DNA from 4 places in the Acrocarpospora sp. B8E8 genome. Region 4 is predicted to be linked to each of the others. Evidence: riboswitches for the same ligand, from Rfam matches in the RefSeq annotation. Region 4 holds a riboswitch; each other region holds the start of a gene.
The links. Region 4 has a riboswitch for cyclic di-AMP ahead of ABGB08_RS49940 (hypothetical protein). Riboswitches for the same ligand answer to the same signal wherever they lie in the genome.

Region 1 (3,462 bases), on a different contig from region 4:
AGGGCACGTTCATGGCGTTCGAATACCTGCTGGAGGGCCGGGACGGCGGCAGCACGCTCCTGCGGCTGGTCCACAGCGGCTTCCTGGACGAGGACTGGGAGTCCGAATACGAGGCGCTGCGCGTCGGCGACGGCATGTACCTGCGCAAGCTCGCCGCCTACCTGCGCTGCTTCCCCGGCCGCACCTCCGTCTACGACCTGTTCCTCGCCGGCTCCTCGGCCACCACCCGCGAGGACGCCTGGGCCCGCTTCGGCGCGGCCTTCGGCCTGGCCGGCTGGCCCGTCACGCCCGGCCGCCCCATGATCCTGTCCGTGCCCGGCCTCCCCGCCGAAACGGGGACCGTGCTGTTCGCCTCGTACGGATTCCTCGGCGCGGTCACCGCGAGCTCCCTCTACACCCTGGTCCACGGCCACCACGGCCTGATGGTCGCCCAGCAGCACTGCTTCACCGGCGAACCCGCGCGCGAGCGCGCCCAGGCGGCGTGGCAGGCCTGGCTCGGGTGAACGCGCCTTCGCTTGGGTGGCACGGCCCCGCGCGGACGGGGGGATTTCCGCGCGGGGCCAGGGGAAGCTGCCCGGCCGGTGGACGGCCGCCATACCGCTAGGGGGATGGGCCAGGTATGGCGCGTGTCCGCGGGCGCAGCGTTACCCGGTGGCCGGGCAGCCGGCTCTGATCGGTGTCAGGCGGGCAGCTGGTCGGCGTAGACGGGGTAGCCGTAGCCGACGACCTCGGCGGTGGGGCGGGTGCGGATCTCCACCTTGCCGTTGCCCGTGTTGCCCTCGACGGTCTTGATGGTGCCGTCGCCGTTGTCCTTGATGACGAAGCCGACGTGGTCGATGTTGTGGAGGTTCTTGCCGCCGCTCCAGCCGAAGAAGACGACCGCGCCGGGGGCCGGGCGGGTGCCCCAGCGCTTGTTCTGCTTGAACCAGCCGGCGTGGGAGACGGTGTAGGCGTCCCAGCCCATGGTGGGGCGGATGCCGAGCTGGTCGCCGACCCAGGAGACGAACATGTCGCACCAGGCCGCGTTGCGGTAGGCGTACACCGACCCGCCGTCGCGGGCGACGGTCTGCTGGGCGCGGGGGGAGTTCATGTACCACTGGTGGAACTTGGTGCCGCCGCCGTAGTAGTTCTCGCTGACGCCGACCTGGCTCTGCGCCAGGCGCAGCACCTGGTCGGAGCTGACCTTGGGCAGCTTCTGGGCGATCTTGAGCAGTGGGCTGGCGTCCGGGTGGAAGTCTGCCGCGTCCGCCGCGCGGGTGTCGGCGTGGGCCGTGCCCATGGCCGCGGTGCTTCCGGTCAGCGCCAGGCCGGCGAGGAGAGTGGTGGCCAGGGTGACGCGCACGTGAGAATTGGGGGCTCGCATGTGGGGTCTTGCTCCCTTGCTTCCATGCCGCCTACCGGGTTAGCTGACGGATTCGGGCGTGGAAGTCGCCCTACGGCCTGCGGGTACAGGCCGATTCACCCCGGGAGGGCTGGGATTTGGTGCTTTCGTGTCGGGAGAGTGATCCCGGCCCTCGATGGTTCCCCGGCTCCGCGTGAGCGGACTCGACGGTCGGGCCGTCCCAGGAGCGGAACGGCCGTTCGATTGTGTTGTGGGGCATCCTTGACCTGTTTGACGTCCCGGTGCCCCGGATTCCATCGAAGGTAGACGAATCACCCAAAAGGGTCAAATGCCGACAAGTGGGTACATGTGGGGAGTCATGGGATTTTGGGGCTGTTAACGCCCTCGGTACGGGCTCCGGCGACGGCCACCGCGGCGAAGGCGCGGACGACGGGATGTGGGATTTCCCCGGCCAATTCGGGCTGGAACAGGGAGAGCAGGAAGAACGGATGATCATCCATTTGGGCCACCCGGTCCGCACCCTGGGCGTGGCACCCGGTAAAGCGCAGACCGCGCTCTTCCAAGGTGGCTTGATGGGCCGGACTGGTCTCGCAGGCGCAGTTGCACCGGACCAGCGCGGGCCCCTCCGCCCATGATCGAGGGGATCGATCGCCGACCGGGGCGATCCGCGTGGTCCGAGAAGTCACGTGGGAAGTCTGTCCCGCCAGGCGGGTGGCGGGACAGGGGATTCACCGTCGAGACTAGCTCCGGTTACTTGGCTCGGATCTCGTCGAGGATCGTCTGCAACAGCTTGTTGGCCGCGATCTGATTACCCTCGACCCGATCGAGCCTCTCATCCATGGAGTCCAGGCGACCGTCCATGGAGTCCAGGCGACCGTCCATGGAGTCGAGCCGACCGTCGATCCGTCCGAAGTGCTCAGTGTGCTCCTTCTGCGTGACCTCGATCCGTCCGAGGCGATCGCTGTGTTGATTGAGCTTGTTGTTGACCTCGATGAAACTACCGGTATGCGTCCACTGGTTGTCGGTGACTCTCTTGAACTGAACGCCCACGTCATACTTGAACATCGACATCTGGTCGTAGACCTCGTCGAGCGTGTGGTGGGCGGCCACCGCAGACTTCTGGGCGTGCTCGGCGATACCACGGGTCTCAACCGCGGCAGGCTCCTTCTCGCGCATCTTCCGTACCTCCTCTTCGAGAACGGTCACACGGTCTTCAAGGGTGGGCACTTCGACCTCCTGCTTGGGGGGTTCCGACGGCCCCAAACCTATCGGCCGCTGCGCTCCGCAAGCGACCAAACACAAACGGTCATCGCCATCCTTCTGGGTCCACACCCCCAGGAATCGGGGCAGACTGATCGTAGGGTTCGCGGCTGAAGATGAACGTGTTGAGGGAAATATGCACACCCCCGGGATGATGTTCTACCCGCAGCGTCTCACCCGCGTAATACCCGTCCAGCCCGAGCCAGGTCCCGTCCGCCTGGGCGGCGAACCGGGACGCCCGCCCGACCGCCCCGAGCGGGGTCAGGGACAGGCCGCGCCGGGGGAGCAGGCGCAGCGCGTACGCGGTCGGCCCCCAGTACCAGGGCCCGGTCAGGGCGAGCAGGTCCGCGTCGGCGGCGGCCGGTTGCCATTCGGCGGGCAGCGGCGGCTCGTGCTCGGCCAGGATGTCCAGCAGGTCGAACAGCAGCCGCCCGCGCACGCCGGAAGTGGTGTTGGCCATGAACAGCACGCCCACCCCGTCGGCCGGGTCGGTCCACACCGTGGCCAGGAAGCCGGGCATCGACCCGGTGTGCCCGGCCAGCATCCGGCCCCCGTGGCGGGCCAGCTGCAGGCCCAGGCCGTACCCGCGTTCCCAGGAAGGGCCGTCCTCCACGGCGGCCGGCTCGCGCATCTCGACCAGGGTGCTCGCCCGCAGCACGCTCCCGCCGTCTCCGGCCAGGAAGGCCGCCCACCGGGCCAGGTCGGCGGCCCCGCTCCACAGCTGCCCGGCGGGGGCCATCCCGCCGGCGTCGTGCTCGGGTTCGGGCAGCAGCACGTCGGCCCACGGGTGCACGGCGAACCCCTGCGCGTGCGGCGGTTCGGCGCGCTCGGTCACCGCCCCCATCCCGAGCGGCTCCAGG
Region 2 (3,462 bases), on a different contig from region 4:
ACGAGCCCGAGCCGGTCGCGCCGCGGCCGGAGCCGGAGCGGATCATTCCGGCCAGCCCGTTCTCGGTGGTGTTCCAGTCTCCCGACCTGGCGACCGAGGACGACACTCCGGCGCCGTCCGCGGCCACCGAGCGGAAGGCGCAGCGCCGGCAGTTCAACCGGCCGCGGCCCCGCCGCAACGGCTGATCGACGGGACGGACGGAAGGTGCTCTCGTCATGGTGATCATTCGCGGCGTGATCCTGCTGGTGCTGATCGGGTTGTGGCTCTACTGCGTGCTCGACGTGATCACGACGGAGCCCGCCCGGATCCGCAACATGCCCAAGCTGCTCTGGCTGCTGGTGGTGATCCTGCTGCCGACCGCCGGGTCGCTGCTCTGGCTCATCGCCGGCCGCCCGCGCCTCCCCCGGGGTTACACCACCTACACGGGCCAGAACGTGCCGCCGCGCGAAGTGCGGCGGCTCAGCCCGGACGACGACGAGGAGTTCCTCCGCAAGCTCAGGGAGCGGGCGGAGGAACAGCGCAGGTCGGCACGCGAAAAGGCGGATCCGGAAAGTCCGGACGCGCCCAAACCGGAGCCGGCCCCGGACGAGTAACCGGCTAAGCTTCTTCGCCGGTGTCGCTGCCAGGCTTGTTAAGTATTGTGGCTTCACGTGAGTACGCCGAGATTCCTTACCTTGCCGCCGGGCGTGACCGCTCAGCGGATTCAGACGCCGGTGGGCGGCTTCGCTGTGCTTGAAGCCAGGCCCGTGACCGGTGTCGCGGAACGGTGGCCGGCCCTGCTGGTCCCCGGCTACACCGGCAGCAAGGAGGACTTCATCGCGATCCTGCAGACCCTGGCCCAGGCCGGGCGGCGGGTTATCGCGATGGACCTGCGGGGACAGTTCGAGACCCCGGGTCCGGAGGATCCTTCGGCCTACACCTGCGCCGCGCTGGGCGCCGACGTGGACGTGCTCGCCTCGGTGGTCGGCGACGGCGAGCCGGTGCACCTGCTGGGGCACTCCTTCGGCGGGCTGGTGACCCGGGAGACCGTGCTCGACGGGACCTCGAAGCTCGCCTCGTACACGCTGATGAGCTCGGGTCCCGGCGGGATCGTCGGGCCGCGCGAGCACGCCGGGCGGACCATGCTGGCCGAACTGCCCACGCACGGCGTGGAGCGGATCTGGACCGACCGGATCGAACCGGAGGCCATCAGGGCCGCAGTGCCCGACGACATCGTCGCGTTCCTGCGGCGGCGGCTGCTGGCCAACTCCGTCACCGGCCTGCTCACCATGGGCCGCGCGGTGCTGGACTCCACCGACCGGGTGGACGAGCTCTGCCAGACAGGCCTGTCCACCCTCGTGCTGTACGGCGAGCACGACGACGGCTGGCCCCCCACCCTGCAGGCCGAGATGGCCGACCGCCTGGACTGTGACTGCGTGGTCGTCCCCGGCGCGGCCCACTCCCCCGCCGTGGAGGCCCCGGAGACGACCGCCGCCGCCCTCACCCGCTTCTGGAACGCGGCGGAAAGCGAGATCCTGCACCGCTGAGGCGCCGTCTTCAGGTGGCGGGGCGGCCCAGGTCGCGCAGTTGGTCGGGGGTCAGCGCGGAGACGTTCTGGTCGATGGGGGAGTCGGAGTACTGGTGGATGGCCCAGGACTTCCAGTCGGCGGGCGGGGTGACCGTTCCCTTGGACTTGCTGTAGTGGGCGACCCACAGCGGGTATTCGGCCAGGCCCTTGCCGTAGGTGTTGGCGAAGTTCCAGCCGCTGTAGAGCATCGGGATGATCCCGGTCTTGGCCTTCACGTGCGCCAGCCACGCCTTGGCCCAGGCGTTGACCTCGGCGACGGACTTGCCGTCGGTGGTTTCCAGGTCCAGGACCAGCAGGTCGCCGGGCTTGCCGGGCTGGGAGTCCACCACGGACAGGAAGTGCTCGGCCTCGGCGATGGGGTCGTTGCCGGGGTGGCCGTAGTGGTAGGCCCCGCGCGCGATTCCCTTCTTGCCCAGCTCGCGCCAGTGCCTGGCGAACGAGGCGTCGCGGAAGCTCGTACCCTCGGTGGCCTTGATGATGCCGAACTGGGCCGGGCTGGCATTCCAGTCGTAGTGGGGCTGGTAGTTGGAGACGTCCAGGCCGTAGGTGAGCGATCCGGCCTCCTGCTGAGCTTCGTGCGTCGAGCTGTGCACGGCGGAGGATGTGAGCGCCGTGCCGGTCACGCCCGCGATGGCGGTGGTCGCGGCCAGGATCGTACCGGCGACGGCGAAGTTGAGGCGTTTGGTGGGGAGATCGCGACGGTCTTGGAGGGAATGGATGATTGTGGCAAACCGGGGCTTGAGCATGGGGGTATTGGCTCCTTGCTTCCATGCCGCCTACCGGGTTAGCTGACGGGTTCGGGCTTGGAAGTGCCCTACGGCGCAGCCTGGGCTGGCGTCCGATTCACCCCAAAGAGGATGTGGGTCCCCGGCTCCGCGAGGCGCGGATTCGGCGGCCGAACGCCGTCCTGAAGCATCCCTCAGGACAGCGCACGGTCTGGTCAACGAAGCGGCAACGATGCGACGAAAACACGTCACGACGTATACCGCGATGACACAAAAGGTATATACATCACCATAGATAGTGCAAGTAGGGCAAATCGGACTCGGTGTATCGGCCTCCGAACAGGCGCTGGAATGCCGTGCCCGCAGGAGGCTGGGGCTGGATAAAAGTTTGCCGCTACAACTTCCCGGCTCCACTCACCGCGGCGGGCGAAAGCACGAATCGCATCCGGTCTTTCGCCTGCACGACGCAGGAACTTTGGAGGCCACAACGGGGGCCAACGATGCCGAAGGTGCTGTTTTGCGTGCGCATCACCGCACGGGTACTCATGGCGATGGCGCCCCGGGCGCTGCCGGCTACCTATGTGCTGGACCGGAAGGGCCGGGTGGCGGCCTTCTTCGGAGCGGTCACCGCAAAGCGTGCTTGCCGTCCTGAGGGGCATCGCCGCCGAACCGAACTCAGTCGCGGCTCGCCACCGCCCGGCGGGGCAGATGAGTTGGCCTAGGTAACTTAGGCGATTAGCGTAGGGAAGGGGTGATGGACGACATGATGGGCAGCATGGGAGCCTGGATGATCCTTTGGGCCATCCTGGGCTTGGTGGTGCTGGGATTGACGGTCGCCGGAACGGTGTGGCTGGTGCGCTCGCTCATCACCGGTGACCAGGGCCGCCCGCAGGTGCCGCCCGAGGATCCGGTGCGGCGGGAGCTGCGCCGCAGGTACGCGGCCGGAGAGATCGACCGTGAGGAGTTCCTGCAGCGCAAGGTAGACCTGGATTGAGAAAGGACGGCGCGGAGCGCAGATTCGGCGACTTGGAGGCGGCCATCATGGATGTCATGTGGGCGGCCGACGGTCCGCTGCCGGTGCGCGAGGTGGTGGCCCGGTTACGGGAGGGTCGGCAGCGGCCGTTCCGTTCGGTGTTCTAAAGGGCCGGTTCCGGGGTGGCCAAGCCGTCC
Region 3 (3,462 bases), on a different contig from region 4:
GCGATGGGTGATGAACTGGGCAAATAGCCCGAATCGGTTGAGCGGGCAAGATCGCTTCACTAGAGTTCCCGACCAGGTCTGTCCGTCTGGAAGGGGTTCTTGTGCGTGGGCGAGCATCGGTCGCGGCGGGTCTGGCCGCAGCCGTCATCCTCCTGCCGGTAGTCGGTGCGCAGGCGGATCCCAAGCCCACGCTCGCCGAGGCGCAGGCCAAGCTGAAGAAGCTCAACAAGCAGATGGACGAGATCGTCGACGACTACAACGGCGCCAACGAGAAGTGGAAGAAGGCGAAGAAGCAGTACGACAAGGTCAACACCGCCTTCAAGAAGCAGGACCTTCAGGTCCAGGCGTTACGGGCGGGTGTCGTCGGGGTCGCGGTGACCAACTACCAGACCGGCGACTTCCGGACGCTGAGCGGGCTGTTCACCGCCGACGATCCGGACACGATGCTCAACACGATGACGCTGATGGATCAGCTCGCCGCCGGGCGCACCCAGTCGCTGACCGAGTTCGAGGTCGCGATCAAGGGGTTGCGGACCCAGCGTGAGGCGAAGAAGAAGACCTACGAGGACGCCGCGAAGGTCAAGGACGAGCTGGTCAAGAAGAAGAAAAAGGCCGACCGTATGGTGGCCGAGCAGGTGAAGCTGCTCCGGGAGCTCGGTGCGTACAACCCGGGCAATACCAACAGCACGGGGCAGATCTACACCGGGCCCGCGTCCGGGAACGCGCTGGCGGCCCTTGAGTTCGCGTATGCGCAGATTGGGAAGCCCTACCGGTATGGGGGGACTGGTCCGGGCTCGTGGGACTGCTCAGGGCTCGTTCAGGCGGCCTGGCGGAAGGGTGGGGTCAGCCTGCCGCGGACGAGCTACGAGATGTGGGCCTGGGGGGCGAACCGCAGGGTGTCGGTGAACGCGCTGGAGCCGGGCGATCTGGTGTGGCACAGCGGGTTCGGGCACGTGGGAATTTATGCGGGTGACGGGAAGGTCGTCCACTCGCCGCAGACGGGTGACGTGGTCAAGGTCACGCCCGTCGGTGAGTACAACCCGGACAAGGCCGTCCGCCCGTAGGTACGGCTGTCCGTCTGTCGGCACGTTCGAAGGTCATCTGTCTTGTGGCACGTCCGAGGCCGTCCACCCGTAGGCAAGTTGCCTGATTCGTCCGGGCGTTGGCCGGTTGGAACGATCTTATGAACCTGTGGGGCTGATGGGGCTTCTGGTGCCGTGTTCAGCTTCTGTTTCGTGAAGTGTGACCAGAGTCACAATGGGCATTGAAATGCCGGTGTATGCAGGGCCTTCACGAATAAAATCTAGTTATCTGATCTTTATCTTTGGAGAATGCTTTGCCTAAACGTGGTGAAGCTCGGTAGTTTCTGGGCCGCGACGTACAAGCCATGGCGTCGCCACCATGTCAGCCGAATGCGCTGATGTCTCCATAAAGATCCGTGTGTCGCATGTCACAAATGCGACCGGCCGAGTCCATGCAGTCAGGAGGCATGGAGCCGGGGACCCAAAAGGCTCTGTACGCAGGAGTCAAGGGGTGAATCGGTGTGAATTCCACCGTAGGGCGACTTCCCCGCCCGAATCCGTCAGCTAACCCGGTAGGCGTACGTGGAAGATCATAGGAGCGATCCTGTCAACCACCCCCGCATGTCTGTCCCGTCTTGCCCGTCTCTCCCTGGGCGGCGTCGCTCTCACGGCCTCGGTCGGAGTGTTCGCGGCGCAGCCCGTGGCGGCTGACACGACGACAGTCACCCACACGTTGACCGAAACGGCCGACCAGGCCACCACTGGGAACGTTCCCATCTCCGATCTTCCGGCCGCCGGCCGGGCGAAGAGTTCGGTGAAGCAACGCGCCACGATGAGCAAGGCCGCACGCCAGCGGTCCAAGGCTCAGCGGGCCGTCGCGGTGGCCAAGGAGCAGATCGGCGATCCGTACCGGTGGGGAGCCACTGGTCCCGGCGCGTTCGACTGTTCCGGTCTGGCCGTGTTCGCCTGGCGCAAGGCAGGCGTGAAGCTCCCGCGAACCACCTACTCCCAGCGTCGCGCGGTGAAGAAGAAGATCTCCTGGAAGAATCTCAAGCCCGGAGACCTGATCTTCACCAGCGGCGGCGGTCATGTGGGCATCTATGTCGGCAAGGGCAGGATGGTCCACTCCCCGCACAGCGGAGCCCGCGTTCGCATCGACAAGCTGAACTCCTACCGCAAGCGCACCTTCGTCGGTGCGGTAAGGCCCGGTCTCTGACCGTTGTAGGTTCTCACCCCACCTTTCGCTTTCTCACCGGTACTTCGCCTACTTTTCGCCGGGCGAAGTACCGGTGAGAAAGCTACCTGCAACTTAGGGTGATGATTCGGAGCCTATCTGTAGTCTCCACTTCCGGACGGGTCTCGTTCTACGCGTCGGTCTCCATTAGAAGGGAGAGATGCGAGACATGAGGGCGCGTTGGTCGCGCCGGACACCGGCTACCGCCTGGTCAGCCAGGCGGGTCGGCGTCAGCGAGCGGTCGTCAGGAGGCGGCCTGGCGGATGAGGTCGGCGACCGCGGCGGGCTGCGACAGGTAGACCGAGTGGCTGCCCGGCGTCTCCGCGATGGTCGCCCCGGCGCGCTGTGCCATGGCGTGCTGGGCGGGCGGCGGGATCATCCGGTCGTCGGTCGCCACCAGGTACCAGGACGGCTTGGCGCGCCACGCGGGTTCGGTGACCGTGCCGCCGAGGGCGTCCACGCCCCACGGGACCTGCGAATCGGCCATGAACGCCGCCTGGTCGACGGGCAGGTCCCCGGCGAACGACGCGGCGAACTTGTCCCGGTCGAGGAAGAGGAATCCGTTCACCGGGGGCAGGATCGGCGGGACGGGCGCGCCGGGCGGCGGGTCGGCGATGAGCGTGTTGACCGACTCGCCCTTGTCCGGGGCGAACGCGGCGATGTACACGAGCGCCGCGACGTTCGGGTGCGTACCGGCCTCGCTGATGACGACGCCGCCATAAGAGTGGCCGACCAGGACGCACGAGCCGTCCAGGGCGTCGATGGCCTGGTGCGTGGTGGCGACGTCCCCGGCCAGGGACAGGGTCGGGTTCTGCACGACCGACACGCGGAAACCGTCGGCGACGAGCAGGTCGTAGACGGCCTGCCAGCCGGAGCCGTCGACGAAGCCGCCGTGGACGAGCACGATGTTGCGGATCATGGCGTTCCTCCGCGAGGAGAGAAGGGGTGGATCGCGTCCCACGGTAGGAATCGGCCGGCTCCCCTCGCGTACGTCAAATGATGTAATCGCCCTCCCGCGCGGCCATGAGACGGCTCAGCTCGCCGCGCGTGGTGATGCCGAGCTTGGGAAAGATGCGCGCCAGGTGCGTGCTGACCGTGCGAGGCGAGACGAAAAGTCGCTGGCCGATGTCGCGGTTGGTCAGGCCGTCCGCGACGAGCTGCGCGATCTGCAGCTCCTGAGCGGTGAGCCGGTCGCGGGCGTCGTGC
Region 4 (3,462 bases):
CGGGGTACGGACTCCGTCCGACGCCCTCGTCGGCCCGGTCGCCGTGGCCGCCATCCGCTCCCTCAACGTGGACGTGCTGGTCCTGGGCGTACACGGGATGAGCCTGCGGGCCGGATTCACCACCCCGAACCTGCTGGAGGCCGAGACCGACCGCGAACTCGTGGCCGCCGCCCAGCAATTGGTCGTCCTCGCCGACCACACCAAATGGGGCACGATCGGCATCAGCAGCATCGCCCGCCTGGACCAGGCCCACGTCGTGGTTACCGACACCGGCCTCCCCGAACCGGCCAGAGCCGAACTGGCCGACCAGGTCGGCGAACTCATCGTCGCGGGAAGCGCCCAGAACGAGGTCGCCCAGAAGGAGGCGCTGTGAAGAAGACCGCCCTCCATCTCGCCTCAGGACGAAACCTCCTGGGAGAGGGTGCCGTGAAGAAGATCATCGTCCGTCTCGGCGCAGTGCACACCCCCCAAAGGCCGCCGCGAACAAGACCGTCAACCACCTCGCCTCAGGACGAGTCCTCCTGAGAGAGGTGCCATGAAGAAGACCATCGCCCCTCTCGCCACAGCACAAAACCCCCCAAAGAGCGCCGCGAACAAGACCATCAGCCACCTCGCCTCAGGACGAGTCCTTCTAAGAGAGGCGTCGTGAAGAAGACCCTTATCCATCTCGCCGACGGTCGTGAGTTGTTCTACTTCGACCGTTCCGATGCTGCTGATCGGAGCGCTCCAGATGAACGTGATCTCCCCCCGCGTCCGCTCCCGTCGGAGATGCGTTATGACCCGTTGATGGATGAATGGGTGACCATCGCCCGCCACCGGCAGACCCGCACGCACCTCCCCGCCGCCGAGGAATGCCCGCTCTGTCCCGCCCACCCTGGTTCGGAAGTTCCGTCTTGGTATGACGTGGCCGTCTTCGAGAACCGTTTTCCCTCATTCAGCTTCGGCGCTCACGACTACGAGCCGGTCGGCGGCCTCAGTGAGGTCCGGCCGGGACTGGGCCGCTGTGAGGTCGTCTGCTTCACCCCCGACCACCAGGCGTCCTTCGCGTCGCTCTCCCCCGACCAGGTCGAGCTGGTGATGGAGGCCTGGGTGGACCGTACCGCGGAGTTGTCGGCGTTGCCGGGCGTCGAGCAGGTGTTCTGCTTCGAGAACCGGGGTGCGGAGATCGGGATCACGCTGCCGCATCCGCATGGGCAGATCTACGGGTATCCGTACGTGACGCCGCGGACGCGGCAGATGCTGGACAGCGCGGAGCGATATCGAGGCAACCTGTTCGCCGACGTGCTGGCCGCCGAACGCGCCGGGCCCCGGGTGATCGCCGCCAACGCGTACTGGACCGCGTTCGTGCCGGCCGCCGCGCGGTACCCGTTCGAGGTGCACCTCTACCCGCATCGTCAGGTGCCCGATCTGCCCGCGCTGGACCCGGCGGAACGCGCGGCTTTCGGTCCGGTGTACACCGATGTGCTGCGGCGCCTGGACGGGCTGTTCGGCGTCACGATGCCGTACGTGGCGGCTTGGCATCAGGCGCCGGTGTCGGAGCGGCGCGAGCTGGCCTACCTGCACCTGCAGCTGTTCAGCATCCGGCGAGCCCCCGGCAAGCTGAAGTACCTGGCAGGATCGGAGTCCGCGATGGGGGCCTTCGTCAACGACATCCGCCCCGAGGAGGCCGCCGACATGCTCCGAGATCAGGAAAGCCAGCCAGACTGATTACGGATTGATCTCTAATTGGTCGCGACTTTAGGTGGCATGACCATCCCATTGCCATTACTATCCACTGCAACCGGCCGATTCACCCGGGTCTCACGTGAGATCACATGTCTCGTCCGGTACGCCTAATCCCGAGTGCCTCACTCGGGAACCGGGGACCCAAGGTACCTGGGGTGAACGCGCGCGAGCGCCAGGGCTATCTCCTGCCCGAACCCGTCAGCTAACCCGGTCGGCAGATGGAGAGGAGTGGGCGCTGCCCCCCACGTTCCGCCACCATGCCCTCGTGTCGGTCGGCGTACTCGCGGCCGCCCTGGTCTTGGGACCTGTCGCCACCGCGGCCCCCAAGCCCACCGAGGGTGAGCTGAAGAAGCAGCTCACCAGCCTGGAGAAGAAGGTCGACGGGCTGATCGCCAAATACCACGTCGCGCGTGAGGATCTCGCGAAGGCGCGGACCGCGGAGAAAGCGGCCCGCGCGCGACTGGTCAAGGCCGAGGCGGACTACGTGGCGGCCCAGCACGAGGTGGGCAAACTCGCCGGGCTGAACTACCAGGCCACCGTCGATCCTCGCATGCTGATGCCCGGCATGCAGCTCTCCCCGCTGGCCGCGCAACTCCAGGCCGAGAAGGCCGCCAAGATGACGGAGTTCGCGAAGAAGGAGAAAGAGCGCCGCGACGCCGCGGCCGCCGCCAAGAAGCTCATCGTGGACATCAAGCAGCAGAGCGAAGACATCGAACGCCAGCGCAAGGACGCTGAACAGCTCATCGACGAGATCCAGGAGAAACTCAACGATCTCATCCCGATGGGCCCTGGCAAGCTGGCCAACGGCGGCTGGGCACCGGAACTGCCCACCGGCAGCGACAACATCACCCCGCGCACCCGGCTGATGCGCGAGGAGATCAAGGACGCGTTCAAGCTGCACTACACCGTCGGCTGCTTCCGCGTCGACAACATGGGCGAGCACCCGCTCGGCCGGGCCTGCGACTTCATGATGAGCTCCGGCGGCGCGATGCCCACCGCCGCCAACGTCGCCCTCGGCGACAAGATCTCCGACTGGGCCCTGAAGAACCGCACCAAACTAGGCGTCAAGTATGTGATCTGGAGACAGCGCATCAACCACGGCTCCGGCTGGCGCCTGATGGGCAACCGCGGCGGCATCACCGCCAACCACTACGACCACGTACACATCTCAATGTTCTAGCCCCACCACAAGCCAACTGCCCCACCCACCGATCACGCGGGTGTGCGCGTCCAGCCCCCGCGGCCGCACACCCGCGTGATCGTTTTTGTGCGCTCATGGCCGAGCTGCGCTTAGGGCCGATCCTCCGGCACGGCGAGCTGTGCTTATGGCCGCGCCTCCGGGACCACGGCGATGGCGGGGTCGGGCGGAGCCCGAGAACAACCAAAGGGAGGGTGGGTGGGAGAACCCCGGCAAACAACACAAGCTCGTTGGCCAGGTCTTCCCTGAAGTCGTCAGCGTGATTCGGCTCGGTGGCTGGTCATTCGCCGGTGACGCCGTCTATGCGTTGGCGGATGATGTCGGCGTGGCCGTTGTGGCGGGCGTACTCCTCGATCATGTGGACCAGGATCCAGCGTAGCGAGTAGTACTCGCCATGGCGCTGTCGCTTCCCGACCGCACCCAGGTCAGGCCACCTGGCGACGTTCGCCCTGGCCACCTCGATCTCGGCTCGCCATGTCGCGAACGCGTCCCGCGCCGACGCGTCATCCACGTTGTCGAAATCGCCGTCCGGGTCGGCG

Region 1: linked by a shared signal. The riboswitch ahead of ABGB08_RS03455 (CHAP domain-containing protein) and the one ahead of ABGB08_RS49940 (hypothetical protein) in region 4 are both predicted to bind cyclic di-AMP.
Region 2: linked by a shared signal. The riboswitch ahead of ABGB08_RS32765 (GH25 family lysozyme) and the one ahead of ABGB08_RS49940 (hypothetical protein) in region 4 are both predicted to bind cyclic di-AMP.
Region 3: linked by a shared signal. The riboswitch ahead of ABGB08_RS24765 (C40 family peptidase) and the one ahead of ABGB08_RS49940 (hypothetical protein) in region 4 are both predicted to bind cyclic di-AMP.

Annotation. Positions count from the first base shown of each region.
Region 1 covers NZ_JBDPLV010000002.1:154,521-157,982, forward strand. The annotation lists gene ABGB08_RS03450 (SRPBCC domain-containing protein) at 1-503, shown strand, start outside; gene ABGB08_RS03455 (CHAP domain-containing protein) at 680-1,342, opposite strand; cyclic di-AMP (ydaO/yuaA leader) riboswitch at 1,378-1,561, opposite strand; gene ABGB08_RS03460 (hypothetical protein) at 1,699-1,842, opposite strand; gene ABGB08_RS03465 (hypothetical protein) at 2,093-2,518, opposite strand; gene ABGB08_RS03470 (serine hydrolase domain-containing protein) at 2,649-3,462, opposite strand, start outside.
Region 2 covers NZ_JBDPLV010000041.1:21,929-25,390, forward strand. The annotation lists gene ABGB08_RS32750 (DEAD/DEAH box helicase) at 1-185, shown strand, start outside; gene ABGB08_RS32755 (PLDc N-terminal domain-containing protein) at 216-593, shown strand; gene ABGB08_RS32760 (alpha/beta fold hydrolase) at 651-1,526, shown strand; gene ABGB08_RS32765 (GH25 family lysozyme) at 1,537-2,313, opposite strand; cyclic di-AMP (ydaO/yuaA leader) riboswitch at 2,326-2,471, opposite strand; gene ABGB08_RS32770 (hypothetical protein) at 2,793-3,014, shown strand; gene ABGB08_RS32775 (SHOCT domain-containing protein) at 3,047-3,286, shown strand; gene ABGB08_RS32780 (hypothetical protein) at 3,283-3,432, shown strand; gene ABGB08_RS32785 (PD-(D/E)XK nuclease family protein) at 3,429-3,462, opposite strand, start outside.
Region 3 covers NZ_JBDPLV010000026.1:109,740-113,201, reverse strand. The annotation lists gene ABGB08_RS24770 (C40 family peptidase) at 102-1,064, shown strand; cyclic di-AMP (ydaO/yuaA leader) riboswitch at 1,455-1,616, shown strand; gene ABGB08_RS24765 (C40 family peptidase) at 1,723-2,238, shown strand; gene ABGB08_RS24760 (alpha/beta hydrolase) at 2,501-3,175, opposite strand; gene ABGB08_RS24755 (AAA family ATPase) at 3,249-3,462, opposite strand, start outside.
Region 4 covers NZ_JBDPLV010000105.1:761-4,222, reverse strand. The annotation lists gene ABGB08_RS49950 (DeoR/GlpR family DNA-binding transcription regulator) at 1-373, shown strand, start outside; gene galT (galactose-1-phosphate uridylyltransferase) at 646-1,707, shown strand; cyclic di-AMP (ydaO/yuaA leader) riboswitch at 1,820-1,956, shown strand; gene ABGB08_RS49940 (hypothetical protein) at 1,991-2,905, shown strand; gene ABGB08_RS49935 (DinB family protein) at 3,204-3,462, opposite strand, start outside.